DNA from 2 places in the Pseudomyxococcus hansupus genome. Region 1 is predicted to be linked to the other one. Evidence: riboswitches for the same ligand, from Rfam matches in the RefSeq annotation. Region 1 holds a riboswitch; the other holds the start of a gene.

Evidence for each region. A riboswitch is a leader RNA that binds a small molecule or an ion and turns the genes downstream of it on or off. The one in region 1 is predicted to bind cobalamin.
Region 2: another riboswitch for cobalamin. It lies ahead of A176_RS02465 (aminotransferase family protein); the one in region 1 lies ahead of A176_RS01505 (hypothetical protein).

Annotation. Positions count from the first base shown of each region.
Region 1 covers NZ_CP012109.1:357,706-364,679, forward strand. Annotated here, with positions in the region: gene A176_RS01490 (MXAN_6577-like cysteine-rich protein) at 1-893, shown strand, start outside; gene A176_RS01495 (ABC transporter substrate-binding protein) at 908-1,813, shown strand; gene A176_RS01500 (FecCD family ABC transporter permease) at 1,810-2,895, shown strand; cobalamin riboswitch at 2,916-3,127, shown strand; gene A176_RS01505 (hypothetical protein) at 3,273-4,655, shown strand; gene A176_RS01510 (hypothetical protein) at 4,652-5,416, shown strand; gene A176_RS01515 (QcrA and Rieske domain-containing protein) at 5,461-5,952, shown strand; gene A176_RS01520 (FHA domain-containing protein) at 6,096-6,974, shown strand, end outside.
Region 2 covers NZ_CP012109.1:595,277-602,250, reverse strand. Annotated here, with positions in the region: gene A176_RS02475 (hypothetical protein) at 1-704, opposite strand, end outside; gene A176_RS02470 (DUF1501 domain-containing protein) at 907-1,986, opposite strand; cobalamin riboswitch at 2,358-2,572, shown strand; gene A176_RS02465 (aminotransferase family protein) at 2,838-4,202, shown strand; gene A176_RS02460 (aldehyde dehydrogenase family protein) at 4,199-5,758, shown strand; gene A176_RS02455 (acetyl ornithine aminotransferase family protein) at 5,779-6,974, shown strand, end outside.

The DNA of each region.
Region 1 (6,974 bases):
TGGATCCGCCCTATGTCTACGTCGTGGACTCGGTGAACAACACCTTGCAGGTGCTCAAGCGGGAAGGCCCCACGCAGGGCGCGGGCCTGGGGCTGCGCACCGTGACGCAGGTGAACCTGGGGGCGAACACCAGTCCGCAGGCGCTCGCGAAGTGGGGCACCACGCTGTATGTCCCCTTGTTCGGCACGGGCGGGTCCATGTTCCAGTTCGGCAATGCCGTGGCCCGCGTGGACATCTCCAACCCCGAACAGCCGCGCAAGGTGGACACGATTTCCCTCACCGGCCTGGACCTGAAGCCCTTCGACGGGGGCACGGTGTTGCCGTTGCCGTACTCCGTCGCGGCGACCTCCACGGGCGTCTACGTGGCCCTCACCAACCTGAACCCCTACAACGGCTACCGGCCCAACGGCCCGGGCATGCTCGCGAAAATCAACCCGGCGGATGGGAGCGTGAGCGCCATCGACCTGGGGGCGACGGACTGCCTCAACGCGGGCTACGTGGAGGCGGTGGGTGACCAGCTCGTGGTGGCGTGTCTCGGGGAGTCCGAATACGACGAGGCCAACGGCCACAGCGCCAGCTCGGTGCGCGCCACGGGGCTGGTGCTGGTGAAGGATGACGCGCCCGTGGCCGCGTATGCGCTCCGGGTGGGCTGCGAGCCCGGGACGCCGGGGTGCCACATCTCCGTGGCCAGCCGCTTCGCCGTGTCGGAAGGCGCGGTGTATCTGGCGGACACGAACGCGGGCCGCGTCTTCGTGGTGGCGGTCGAGGACGGGCGGTTGGTGGAGCGGCGCGGCTTCTCCTCACCGCAGGCCGTGGGCCCCGCGCTGGAGGCGTGCCCGGTGGACCCCCGCCGGCCCGTGTCCAACGCCATTGACGTGACCGCCCTGAACTGAGGATGAGCGCACCCATGCCGATGACCACCATGACTTCCCGCTCGCGCTCCGGCGTCCCCGTGCTGCTCGTCGCGGTGCTGTGTTTGTTCGCTGGACCCGTGGAGGCGGCGGAGCAGGCCACCAGTTCGAGCCTTCGGACGTTGGGGCCGCCCGCGCCGGCCAAGGTCCGGCGGGTGGTGACGCTGGCGCCTTCGTTGTCGGAGATGGTGCTGGCGCTGGGCGCCGGGGGCACGCTGGTGGGCGTGTCCCGCTTCGACGAGGCGAAGGCGGTGGCGAAGCTGCCGCGCGTGGGCGGTTTCACGGACCCCTCGGTCGAGGCGGTGGTGGCGCTCAAGCCGGACCTGCTCCTGGTGCAGCCCGGACCGGGCAATCAGCGACCGGTGGAGAAGATGGCGGAGCTGGGCGTGCCCGTGCTGCTCCTTCCGTTGCACTCCGTGCAGGACGTCCTCGCGGCCCTCCGCGCGGTGGGGCAGGCGCTCGGCAAGCAGACGGAAGCCGACGCCATCGTGTCTGGCATCGAGGCGACGCGCGCGCGCATCCGTGAGGCGGCGAAGAAGCTGCCCGCGCCGCGCGTGTTGTTCGTCTATGGCTTCGAGCCGCTCGTGGTGGCGGGGCCCGGCTCCTTCGCGGACGAGCTGCTGCGGGACGCGGGCGGCATCAACGTGGCCGCGGACGCGGGCTCCGCGTATCCGGTGTACTCGGTGGAGCGCGTGGTGCGTGCCCGGGCCACCGTCGTGGTGGACGCGGCGGACGTGGACGTGGGCAAGGACAAGCTGCGGGCACTGCCTGGGGTGTCCGGCGCGCGCTGGGTGGACCTGCCATCGCTGGCGCTGCTGCAACCAGGGCCGTCGCTGGGCCAGGGGTTGGAGGAGCTCTTCCGGCTGCTGCACCCGGAGGGAGCGGGGAAGGGCGCGCCGTGAGCGAGCCCGCTGCATCGCGACGGACACACGGCGGCGCGGGAGGGTTTCGGGCCTCGCGGGCGGCGATGTTGTTCGGAGGGTTCTTCGTGCTGGCGGTGGGCTGTCTGGCCGTGGCGATGCGCTTCGGCGAGCAGTCCATCTCCCTGGCCGCCGCGTTGACGGAGCCGGACTCCACCGACGCCGTCATCTTCTGGTCGCTGCGGCTTCCGCGAGCGCTCCTGGGCGCCATCGTGGGCGCGGGGCTGGCGGCGTCGGGCGCGACGCTTCAGGGGCTCTTGCGCAATCCGCTCGCGGATCCGTTCGTGCTCGGTGTGTCCGGCGGCGCCGCGCTGGGCGCGACGTTGGCGCTGGCGGTGGGGCTCGCCACCGTGGGCGAGGTGGCGCCCGGCTTGGGAGGCGCCATGGCCCGGCTCTCAGCGCCCGCGCTGTGCTCCTTCCTGGGCGCGGGGGCGGCCATCCTCTTCGTCCTGTCCGCCAGCCGGGGGCCCGCGTCGCGCGCGCCCTACGCGGCGCTGCTCACGGGCGTGGTGTTCAACGCGTTCGCATCCGCGGCCATCACCTTGGTGAAGACGCTGTCCGACCCCGACCGGCTGGGAGAAATCCTGTACTGGCTCGCGGGCGCGCTGGGCTACGAGCGCGGCGCCACGCTGGTGCTCTCCGCGCTGCTCCAGGCCGTCGCGATTGGCGTCATGTGGGCCCTCTCCGCACGGTTGAACCTGTTGTCGTTGGGCGACGATGACGCGGCGTCCCTGGGCGTGCCGGTGGCGGCGACCCGCCGGTGGTTGCTCCTGGCCTCCAGCGCGAGCGTCGCGGGCGCGGTGGCGCTGACGGGCTTGATTGGCTTTGTGGGCCTCATCGTGCCGCACCTCCTGCGGCTGGCGTTTGGCCCGGACCAGCGCCTGCTGGTGCCGTTGTCCGCGCTGGGGGGCGCGGCTTTCCTCGTGCTGTCGGACTTGCTGGCGCGGCTGGCTTTCCCCCTCTTTGGCGCCGAGCCTCCCGTGGGCGTCGTCACCGCGCTGCTCGGGGGACCGTTGTTCCTCGCGCTGCTGCGGCGGCGTGTGCGCCTGGGTACCAGTCATTGACAATGGCTTGCACCCGCCATATCCCCGCCGGCGTCCTCGGTGTCGCCGTGATTCCACGGCGACTCAAGGGAACCCGGTGTGAATCCGGGACTGCCCCGCAGCGGTGAGCAGGAACGAAAGCCGTCACGAAAAGCACTGGCCCTGGGTGGGCTGGGAAGCGACGGCGAGTAGGTGGGTGCCCTGGGCACCCGCGCCTGCGAGTCCGAAAACCTGCCGAAGACCCGTGCCTTGCGCACGGACATCACCGAGGCCTCCGAGGGGAGGCGGCGGGGGCGGTGTCATCCGGCGTGCGTGTGGTGCGCCCGGGCTCTGCCTTCGGCCGTGTCCTCCTGGAAGCCCATCTGCCCGTGGGGGCGGAAGAGGGAGTGAGGACACCGATGAAGTACGCCGATGTGAAGCGTGTGGGCGCCCGCTCGAAGTCCCTGATGTTCGCCACGGCCAGCCTCGTGCTGGCGGTCGCCACCACGGGCTGCGGCTCCGAGTGCGTGGACGCCTTCGACTGCCGCAGTGAGAACGGCGCCGCGCCTGAGGGCCAGCAGTGGTCGTGCGTCGCGGAGAAGTGTGAGACGCGGCCCATCCAGCAGGTCCCGGAGGAGGACGCGGGCACGGAGCCCGAGCCGGATTCCGGCACGGAGCCGGAGCCCGACGCGGGCACGGAGCCGGATGCGGGTACCGAGCCGGACGCGGGCACGGAGCCGGACGCGGGCACCGAGCCTGAGCCTGACGCGGGCACGGGGCTCCCGTGCGAGGTGGCGACCCACGACCCCGTGCTCGGTACGCTTCAGCTCGGGGCGAGCTTCGTGGCGGCTGGCTCCGCGGCGCTTCCGGAAGACGTGCTCGCGCTCGCGACGTCGCCGGGTCCCGTCTACACGGTCTACGCGGTGCGTGGCAGCAGCATGGGTGTCGACCTCGGCATGTTCTCGCTGGGCATCTGGCCCGAGTTGCAGACGGACGGCACGAAGCTCTTCGACGTCGTCTCCCCCGCGGACCGCGCAGGCACGGCGACGGTGTTCTCGAACGGCTACCTGGTGAATGACGGCCAGCGCCTCTTCGCGGGCTACACCACGTCCGCGACGGGCGCGCCGGGTTCGGTGGCGATGTACGACCTCGCCACTCCCGCATCGTCTTCCTACCTCTCGTCGCAGGCCAACTACAGCGCGGCGTCCTTCGTCTCGGGCGCGACCCGCATGGTGCTCGTCAACGGCTTCTCGCTGGAGTCCACGACGGACGGCATGGGCATCTATGGCCTGGTGACTTCCGAGGAGCCTTTCCAGACGGCGCGGTTGGCGCAGTTCCCGGCGGGCGAGGCGGGGGCCAGCGGCTTCACCGCGGTGGCCGACAACGGCATCGCCTTCCTGGGCTACTCCAGCAGCGTGGACTACTCCAACAAGGGCCGCGTGGTGGCGCCCGTGGTGCTGACGGCGGCGCTGAGCAGCGGCACGCCCGTCGACCTGGGGACGCAGCCGGAGGTTGTCGTGGGCAGTGACTTCAACGCGACCTCTGGCTTCGGCAACGGTGTCGTCGTCAAGCGCGGTGGTTACGACGAGAACTGGGCCTTCGTCTCGACCGACGTGTCGCGCTACGCCCTGTCCCTGGGCGGCGAGCCGTCCGAGGTCGCCATTGGCGAGCGGACGCCGGTGCTGACGTTCGCGGACCAGTGCACCTCCGTGAAGCAGTTGTCCAACATGGGCCCTGACCTGCTGGTGGCCATCGAGGACAAGAACGGCCAGCGGCTGGTGCGCATCCAGGAGGCGCAGTGAGCCGTCGTCTCGGCCAGCGCTTCCCTTGGGGCACGGCGCTCGCCGTGCTCCTAGGCACCGCTGCCTGCGGTGACGGGGCCTCCATCGTCGACGAGGACGCGGGCACGGACCCGGTGCAAGACGACGCCGGTCAGCCGGATGGCTCCACGACGTTGGAGCCCGACGCCGGACTGAAGCCCGCGGACCCGTACGCCGACGAGGTCGTCTCCTTCACCCCCGGCCCCAGCGCGGGTTTCGGGCAGGACCGCTTCCCGGACGTCGTGCTCGGACCTCCCTCGGGATTGGGAGCGGACACCGGCTCGCTGGATGTGCTCTCACTGGGCCGTGGCGGCAGCATCGTCCTGCGCTTCACCGACATCGCCGTGGTGGATGGGCCGGGCGTGGACCTGCTCGTGTTCGAGAACCCCTTCCACATCGCGGGCGGACCGAACGTGTATTCGGAGAGGGGCATCGTCTCCGTGAGCGACGACGGCGTCACCTGGTTCGCGTTCCCGTGCGCAACCACTGACGCGGCGGGCGGCTATCCGGGGTGCGCGGGCGTCGCCCCCGTCTTCGCCAATCCGGCCAACGGCATCAGCGCCACGGATCCGGCGGTGGCGGGCGGTGACGGCTTCGACCTGGCGACGGTGGGCCTGAGCCGCGCGCGGTACGTGCGCATCGTCGACGCGGGGAACAACCGCTACGGCGGTACGTCCGGGGGCTTCGACCTGGACGCCGTCGCGGTGGTGAACGGCGTGTCCCTGGGAAGCGCCACCCCGTGAAAGGGCTCCCGCCACGGCCATGTCCCCTGTCGCTGAAGGGGGAGGTGGACCGCCGCGCCGCGCTCCGAACGCTGCTCGAGGGCACCTGTGCCTTGGCGGTGCTCGGGACGGGGTGCGGCGACGGGTGGCGGGAAGCCATCGTGCTCGACCCTCCCGACGCGGGAGGGCCGGGCGCGTCGTGTGATGACGCCCCGGTCCCTGGTGGGCCCGAGGACGGCTGGGTGGAAGTTCCCCTGGCGGACCATCCGGCGCTCCAGGTCCCTGGAGGCGCCGCGGCGGTGCGCATCCCCCAGGCGCTGCTGGACGTGGTCATCGTCCACACGTCACAGGGCTGTTACGCCGCGCTGTGGCGCATCTGCACGCACGGTGACTGCGCCGTGGATTGGGTGCCCGAGGACAGGGTGATGGAGTGCCCCTGCCATGGCTCCCGCTTCAGCCAGGACGGGCAGGTGCTGAATGGCCCCGCGACGCGTCCGCTCGCCACCTTCCAGGTGGTGCGGCGGGGAGCGTCCCTGTTCCTCCGCCGCCCGCGCTGAGCGAGCGTTCCGGGTTCGTTCATACCGCCGGTGAAATGACGCGGTGCGGGGGGCCCTCCAAGCGCCGGGTGGCCGCCAACCCGTACTGAGTCGCAGTCTCCTTCTCTCAACGCGCGGGAGACTCGTGTAAGGTCCGGCATTCGATGTGGCAGATCATCATCAACGGGCCCGGCTACTTCGATACGTCGTACGATCTGCCTGAGGGCGTGACGAGCCTCGGCCGTGCGGACGAGAACGACATCGTCCTGGGCGGCGACCTCGTGTCGCGCCGTCATGCACGGCTGTACGTCGACGGCGACGTGCTGCGAATCGAAGACCTGGGCAGCCGCAACGGCAGCCGCATCAACGGCGCGCCCTTGCAGGGTTCGAAGCAGCTCGTCGCTGGCGACTCGGTCGCGCTGGGCGAGAACACGCTGTCCGTCCGCCAACCCAACACCGTGGAGAACGCGGCCACGGAGATGGTGGACCTGAGCGCGGGCGGCGTCGTGCGCTTCGGGCATGGTCAGGACGTGGGCGGCTCCGTGCTGCTGGCGAAGAACGTGAGGGACGCCGACGTCCTGCGGCTCCTGGACAACGTGGGGCCCGTCTCCTTCGACGACAGCTTCTCCTCGGCCACGTCCGCGCCGCTGCCCGCGGCGAGCCCGCGCGTGGGGCAGGAGACGCTGGTGCTGTTGTTCCGCATCGCGGAGGCGCTCTCGTCGGCCACCACGCTGTCGTCCTTCCTGGACACCACCATGGACCGGCTGCTGGAGCGCACGGAGGCGACCACCGCGGTGGTGCTGCTCCGGCACTCCGTGGGCGCGCTGGTGCCCGCCGCCGTGCGCCACCGAGGGCGGCTGGCCCAGGGCGAGGTCCCTGTCTCGGACGCCATCGTCGAGGAGTCCCTGCGCCAGGGGCGCGCCATCGCCGTGGGCGACGTGCGCGATGACCGCCGCTTCGCGAGCCGCGAGAGCGTCATCCTCTACGGCGTGGACCGGGTGCTGTGCATTCCCATTGGCACCGAGCCGCCGTACGCGGGCGTG
Region 2 (6,974 bases), 240 kb from region 1:
GTCACAGCCCCCTTCAGGCGGACCTCCCACCGGACGACGCCGACCGTTACCATCCCCATGACGATGTCGACGTCCGTGGTCCGCGTGGAACGGGCGTGCGCTGTATCGCCATCCATCAGTGCCACGGGCGAATCCACACCGCCAAAGACCTCCGCGTAGATTTCCAGCTTGTCGATGGGCTGGCCCTGGTCATCCACGGCCTGCACATAGACGTACTGTTTCTCAGTCGCGCCGACCTTCAAGACGAGGGGCTCCACCGGATGGGGCGTGAGCCGGACCTTCAAGATGTCGGGGACGATCTCCACCGAGACCTGGGCCAGGCTGCTGGCCGTGGCGGCATCTGTCGCTCCGCCATGCTCCGGCCGGACAAGTGAAGCGGCGAGCTGCGCGACGCCATATGGAGCATCCGGCTTCACTCGGAAGCGCAGTCGCGCGGCGCCTCGCAGTCCGGTTCCCTCATCAACGGCCGTGGTCCGGACCACCGGGCCGGAATCCTGCGCCTCCAACAATTCAAAACGGTCATCATCCAGTTCGAGGAACATGACCTCGACGTCATCCACCGCAAACGCGTCTTCGTTCATCGCCTGGACGACGAACGCGCCCTCTTGCGAGGGCTGAAGCTTGAGCGGCTGTTCCGCCGGAAACCGCGTCACCAACGAACTCGCCGGCGCCGAGCGGTCTTCCACGCAGGCCAGCAAAGCCATGACGGGAAGCAACCCCAGCCACCGTGTAAAGCCATTCACGATTCCCCCTCGGGCGGCCACGACGCGATACACCCCAGCCGCCACGACTCCGAGTGAACGAGCATACGGGTGGCCTCTCCGACGCGCAACAGAACGGCCCGCGTGTCACGCCAGCGCCACCTGCACATCTGGAGGGGAAATGACTCACCTCATCGCGAACCCGCTAACCGAACAGCCCCAGCGATGACCGTGGCGTGAAACCTGGAAACACCTTGGCCAGTGACACACCGGGCCGACAGGCGCTCAGGACTTCCGCCAGCGGTGCGCGCACGTCCGTCCAGGCGGGCACGTCTCGCCCGTCCTGCAAACGGTCCGGCTCCAAGGATTCGAAACGTCCGTAGACCTTGCCACCCTTCACGCCACCGCCCAGGACGAGCATCGCGCTGCCCACGCCGTGGTCCGTGCCACGGCTGCCATTCTCTCTCACCGTGCGGCCGAACTCGGTGAGCACCACCACCGTGACCTGCTCCAGCCGAGGTCCCAGGTCCCGCGCGAAAGCTGCCAGCGCGCCGCCGAGTTCCTGACAGCGATTGGCGAAGGTGCCTGTCGCCACGCCCTGGGCGGCGTGGGTATCCCAGCCCCCCAGCTCCGTGGCGGCCACCTCCAGGCCCACCTCACCGTGGATGAGCCGCGCGATGTCACGCAGCCGCGCCCCCAGTGGGCCCTTCGGATAGTCGACCTGTGAGCGCGAGGACAGCTTCGCGAGCCGGTCCTCATCCAGCAGGGACATCGCATCGAAGGCGCCCTGCCCTGTCATGCGCAGCGCCTCATCCACCGCACCGGCATAGAGCGCGTTGAAGCCTTGCGCTGCCTCCTCCTCCCGGCGCCCGCCCCGCAGACGAAACTCCTCCAAGCGCCCCATGGCCACCGCGCCCGCGTCACCGAACAACGCCCGAGGCAACGTGGGCTGCAACGCCACGGCGCGCAGCGCGGCGCCGTCAGCCTCGTCCAACGCGCGGTTGAGCCAACCATCCGGCGTCGACTTGCGCCCCGGCGTCCCAGACTCCACGAAGTCCTGCGCATCGAAGTGGGAGCGCACCGGCTCCGGAAGCCCCACGCCATGCAGCACCGCGAGCTGGCCTTCACGCCATAGCGGCATCAACGCTTCGAGTCTCGGGTGCAGCCCGAAGGGCCCCGACAATTTCAACGCGGCGCCCGGCCCCCTTGCCTGGAGTGCCAGCGTGGGACGCGCCCGGTGGTAGGCCGCATCCTCCACCGGCGGCACCAGGGAGAGACCATCCACGCCTCCGCGCAGGAAGACAGTCACCAATGTGCGACGCGCGGGAGGCTGCACACTGGCCGCGAACGCGCGACTCCAAGAGCCCGGGGCCAAGGCGAGCCCCGCGCCCGTCATTCCCAGAGCGCGCAGCAAGTGACGGCGAGTCAACGGTGCGGTCATGGCGTCAGCAGCTCCAGGAAGCCGAAGGAAGTATCCCACCCACGGTCATCATCCTGGCCTCCAACACCGGCATCGCGATGAAAGTTGCAGCCCATGAACGCGCCGTCTTCGGGGGTGAAACACCTGACCGCGACAGAGGTTAATTCGCACGGCCCCGCTGTCGTCCTTCCCTCGCGGCGAGTCCACGCGCCTTGACAGTCCAAGAAGCCCGACAGTACAAACCGCCCCGTGCTGGTGCCTGAGCCACGTTGGCCCAGGCTTAATAGGGAACCCGGTGTGAATCCGGGACTGCCCCGCAGCGGTAAGTGAGAACGAACCTCGTCACACGCACTGGTTCCCCCTGGGAGCTGGGAAGCGACGAGCAGTAGGAAGCCGGCCCCTGGCCGACACGCTCACGAGTCCGAAGACCTGCCCGCATCCGCCCGTGGGAGAAATCCACGGACGGTTTCGACCTGGAGCCGCGTGGGACGGCCGGAAGGTCCGAGCAGTGCTGACGACTCGACGAGTCCTCGCGCGCCTCGGCTTTTCCGACCCCTTTCCATTCGTGCCTCCAGTCGCCCGTGGGGGCGAAGGTCGGTCCGTGGGCTCTTCACGAGCCTGGTGTGCGCTGACGCGCGCGCACCGTGACAGCCCTTCTTCCACGCGGGAGCCCTGTCGGGCGACCTCGGTCGTCCGCGCTGCGTGGAGGACGGACGATGCGGGACGAAGGCCGACAGGCGGTGCGCTACCCCGACGGGAATGTCCTGCTGCGCAACCTCGCGCGCGACTTCCCCGTGGTGACGCACGGACAGGGCGTCCACCTCTTCGACGCGAGCGGCAAGCGCTACCTGGACGCCTCCGCCGGCGCGCTCGTCGCCAGCGTGGGCCACGGCAACCGCGAGGTGGTGGACCGCATCCACGAGCAGCTCCTCCGCGTCGCGTACGTCAACGGCACGCACTTCACCACCGAGGTGACGGAGCAGCTCGCGTCACGCCTGTGCGCGCTCGCGCCGCCAGGGCTGGACCGCGCCGCCTTCCTGGGCTCGGGCTCCGAGGCCGTGGAGGCCGCGGTGAAGTTCGTCCGCCAGCTCTGGGTGGAGCGCGGGCAGACGCAGCGCACGAAGGTCATCGCGCGCGTGCCCGGCTATCACGGCAACACGCTGTATGCCCTCTCGCTGTCCGGGCGGCCTCACTACAAGACGTTCTTCGGCCCCATGCTGGCGGAGGTCGTCACCACGCCCGCGCCCTACCCGTACCGCTCCGGCCTGGAGGACTACGCGCGCGACGGCGCGGAGCACTACGTCCGGCTGTTGGAGGAGACGCTCCAGCGCGAGGGGCCGGACACCATCGCCGCCTTCATCGCGGAGCCCGTGATTGGCTCCTCGGCCGGCGCCTCGCCGCCGCCGCCCGGCTACTTCGAGCGCGTGAGCGCGCTGTGCCGTGAGTACGGAATCCTCACCATCGCCGATGAGGTCATGTGCGGCTGCGGCCGCACCGGTCGCTTCTTCGCCAGTGTGCTGTTCGACTTCACCCCGGACGTGCTCGTGCTCGGCAAGGGCATCAGCGGGGGCTATGCGCCCCTGAGCGCGCTGCTCGTGAAGCAGACACACCTGGAGGAGATGCGGCTCGGCTCGGGCGGCTTCATGCACGCGCAGACGTATCTCCAGGCCCCCGCGATGACGGCGGCCGGGCTCGCGGTGCTGGACTACTACGAGCGGCACGACCTGGTGGCGCATGCGGCGCGCGTGGGTGAGCACCTCCAGCGGCGGCTGCGCGAGGCGCTGCTGTCCCTGCCCCACGTGGGCTCGGTGCAGGGCGTGGGCCTGATGGCGGGCATCGAGTTCGTGGAGGACCTCCCCACCCGGCGGCCCTTCCCCCGCGCACGCAAGGTGGTGGAGGGCCTGCTGGCCGAGCTGTTCGAGCGCGGCCTCGTCCTCTGGTCCAACACCGGCCACGCGGATGGAACGAACGGGGACCTGCTGATGCTCGGGCCCCCGCTGGTCATCACCGAGGCCGAGGTCGACGTGCTCGTCGACACGCTCGCGCAAGGCATCAACCACTACTTCCGGAGGGAGCCATGAGTTTCCGCATCACCTACTCGGTGCTGGATGCCGACATGTCCGAGCTGCACGCGCGGTTCGACGAAGCACTCGACACCGTGCGCGGCTCGCTGGGCGCGGCGCTTCCTTCATGGATTGCGGGGGAGGCGTTCCGGAGCGGCGACCTGCTGGAGAGCCGCAACCCGGCGAAGCCGGACGAGCTGCTCGCCACGTTCCACCGCACGCCCGTCAGCGAGCTGGACCGGGTGGTGCGCGTGGCCCGCGAAGCCCAGCGCGCCTGGGGCGCCACGCCCTGGCAGGAGCGCGTGCGCATCCTCCGCGCTGCCGCGGACCTCATCTCCGCGCGGAGCCTGGAGCTGTCCGCACGGATGACGCTGGAGGTGGGCAAGAGCCGCCTGGAGTCGCTCGGAGACGTGGAGGAGTCCGCGGACCTGCTGCGCTACTACGCCAGCCAACTGGAGCAGGCGGAGGGCTTCTCTCGGCCCATGGCGCGACTGTCCCCGAACGAGGACACGCGCAGCGTCCTGCGGCCCTACGGAGTGTTCGCCGTCATCTCGCCCTTCAACTTCCCGCTGGCGCTCGCCGCGGGCATGAGCGGCGGCGCGCTGCTGGGTGGCAACACCGTCATCCTCAAGCCCAGTGAAGACGCCCCGTGGTGCGCCGAGGGCCTGCACCAGGCGCTCACCGACGCGGGCCTGCCGCCCGGCGTCTTCCAGGTGGTGCACGGCGAAGGCGAGTCGCTGGGCGCCGCGCTGGTGCGTCACCCGGGCGTGGACGGCGTCTCGTTCACCGGCAGCAAGGCCGTGGGCATGGACATCCACCGCGAGCTGTCCACGGGCCGCGTGCGGCCGTGCTTCCTGGAGCTGGGCGGGAAGAACCCGGCCATCGTCTGCCGCGACGCGGACCTGGAGGCCGCCATCGAGGGGTGCTTCCGCTCCGCCTTCGGGCTGTCGGGCCAGAAGTGCAGCGCGCTGTCCCGCATCTACGTGCATGAGTCCCTGCTGAACGACTTCACGGAAGGACTGGCGAGCAAGGCCCGGTCCGCGGCGGTGGGAGACCCGTCGCTCGCCTCCGTCTTCACCGGCCCCGTCATCAACGCGGCGGCGGTGCGGCGCTTCGAGCGCGCGGTGGACGAGGCGCGCCGCGATGGCGCCATCGTGACGGGCGGCGAGCGGCTGCGCCTGGACGGCGCGCTGGCCCAGGGCCACTTCGTCGCCCCCACCGTGGTGGCGCTGTCCCACGGGCACCGGCTGATGCGGGACGAGCTGTTCCTCCCCTTCGTCGGCGTGACGGGCTTCCGCACGTTGGACGAGGCGCTGCGGATGGCCAACGACTGCGAGTACGGCCTCACCGCCGGCGTCTTCAGCCGCGACGCCGCGGACGTGGAGCGATTCATGGCCGAGGCCGAGGCCGGCGTCCTCTACGCCAACCGCCGCACGGGCGCGACCACGGGCGCCTGGCCCGGCGTGCAGTCCTTCTGCGGATGGAAGGGCAGCGGCGCGTCCGGCAAGGGCGGCTGCGGCCCCTACTACGTCGCCCAGTTCATGCGCGAGCAGGCGCAGACCCGGATGGGCTGAAGCCCCCGAGAGGAAACCCCATGACCATGCTCTATCCCGAAGTGAAGGTGGCTCCTCCGGGGCCCAACGCGCGCGCCATCATCGAGGTGGACCAGCGCTACAGCTCGCCCTCGTACATCAAGGAGTACCCGCTCGTCGTCGAACGCGGCGAGGGCCCCTGGGTCTACGACGTCGACGGCAACCGCTTCCTCGACTTCATGGCGGGCATCGCCGTGGCCTCCACCGGCCACTCGCACCCCACCGTGGTGAAGGCCATCCACGACGCCGCGGACCGCTTCCTGCACATCTGCGGCACCGACTTCTACTACGACGCCTTCTCGCGGCTGTGCGAGCGGCTGGCGAGCGTCCTGCCGGAGATGGGCCCCAAGCGCGTCTTCCTCACCAACTCCGGCACGGAGGCGGTGGAGGGCGCGCTCAAGCTGGCGCGGCACCACACGCGCAGCCAGTACGTGGTGGCGTTCAAGGGTGGCTTCCACGGCCGCACCATGGGCGCCATCTCGCTCAACTCGTCCAAGGTCGCCCAGCGCGCCTTCTTCGGCCCCCTGCTGCCCGGGGTCATCCACATCCCCTACGCGAACCCCTACCGCTGTGCGAACGGCTGCGCGCCCCATGCCTGTGGCGACGCGTGCAATCCCGCGCTGATGCTGGAGCGCGAGTGGTTCGTCAACCACGTGGACCCGCGCGAGGTCGCCGCCATCTTCGTGGAGCCCATCCTGGGCGAAGGCGGCTACGTCATCCCACCGGCGAGCTTCCTCCAGCACCTGCGCCGCATCTGCGACACCCACGGCATCCTGCTCGTCTTCGACGAGGTGCAGTCGGGCATCGGCCGCACGGGGAAGATGTTCGCGGCGGAGCACTTCGGGGTGATGCCGGACATCCTCCTGTCCGCGAAGGGCATTGCCTCGGGCATGCCGCTGGGCGCCATCATCGCCCGTGAATCCGTGATGACGTGGCCTCGCGGCTCCCACGGCAGCACCTACGGCGGCAACCCCGTGTGCTGCGCGGCGGCGCTCGCCACGCTGGACGTGGTGGAGGGGCTGCTCGACTCCGTACGCGACACCGGTGAGCACCTGCTGCGCGGGCTGCGCGACCTGCAGACCCGCTTCCCCGTCATCGGGGACGTCCGGGGCGTGGGGCTGATGGTGGGCGCGGAGTTCGTCGACCCGGCGACGCGCGAGCCCGCCAGCGCCTACGTGTCCGAGCTGGAGCAGCTCGC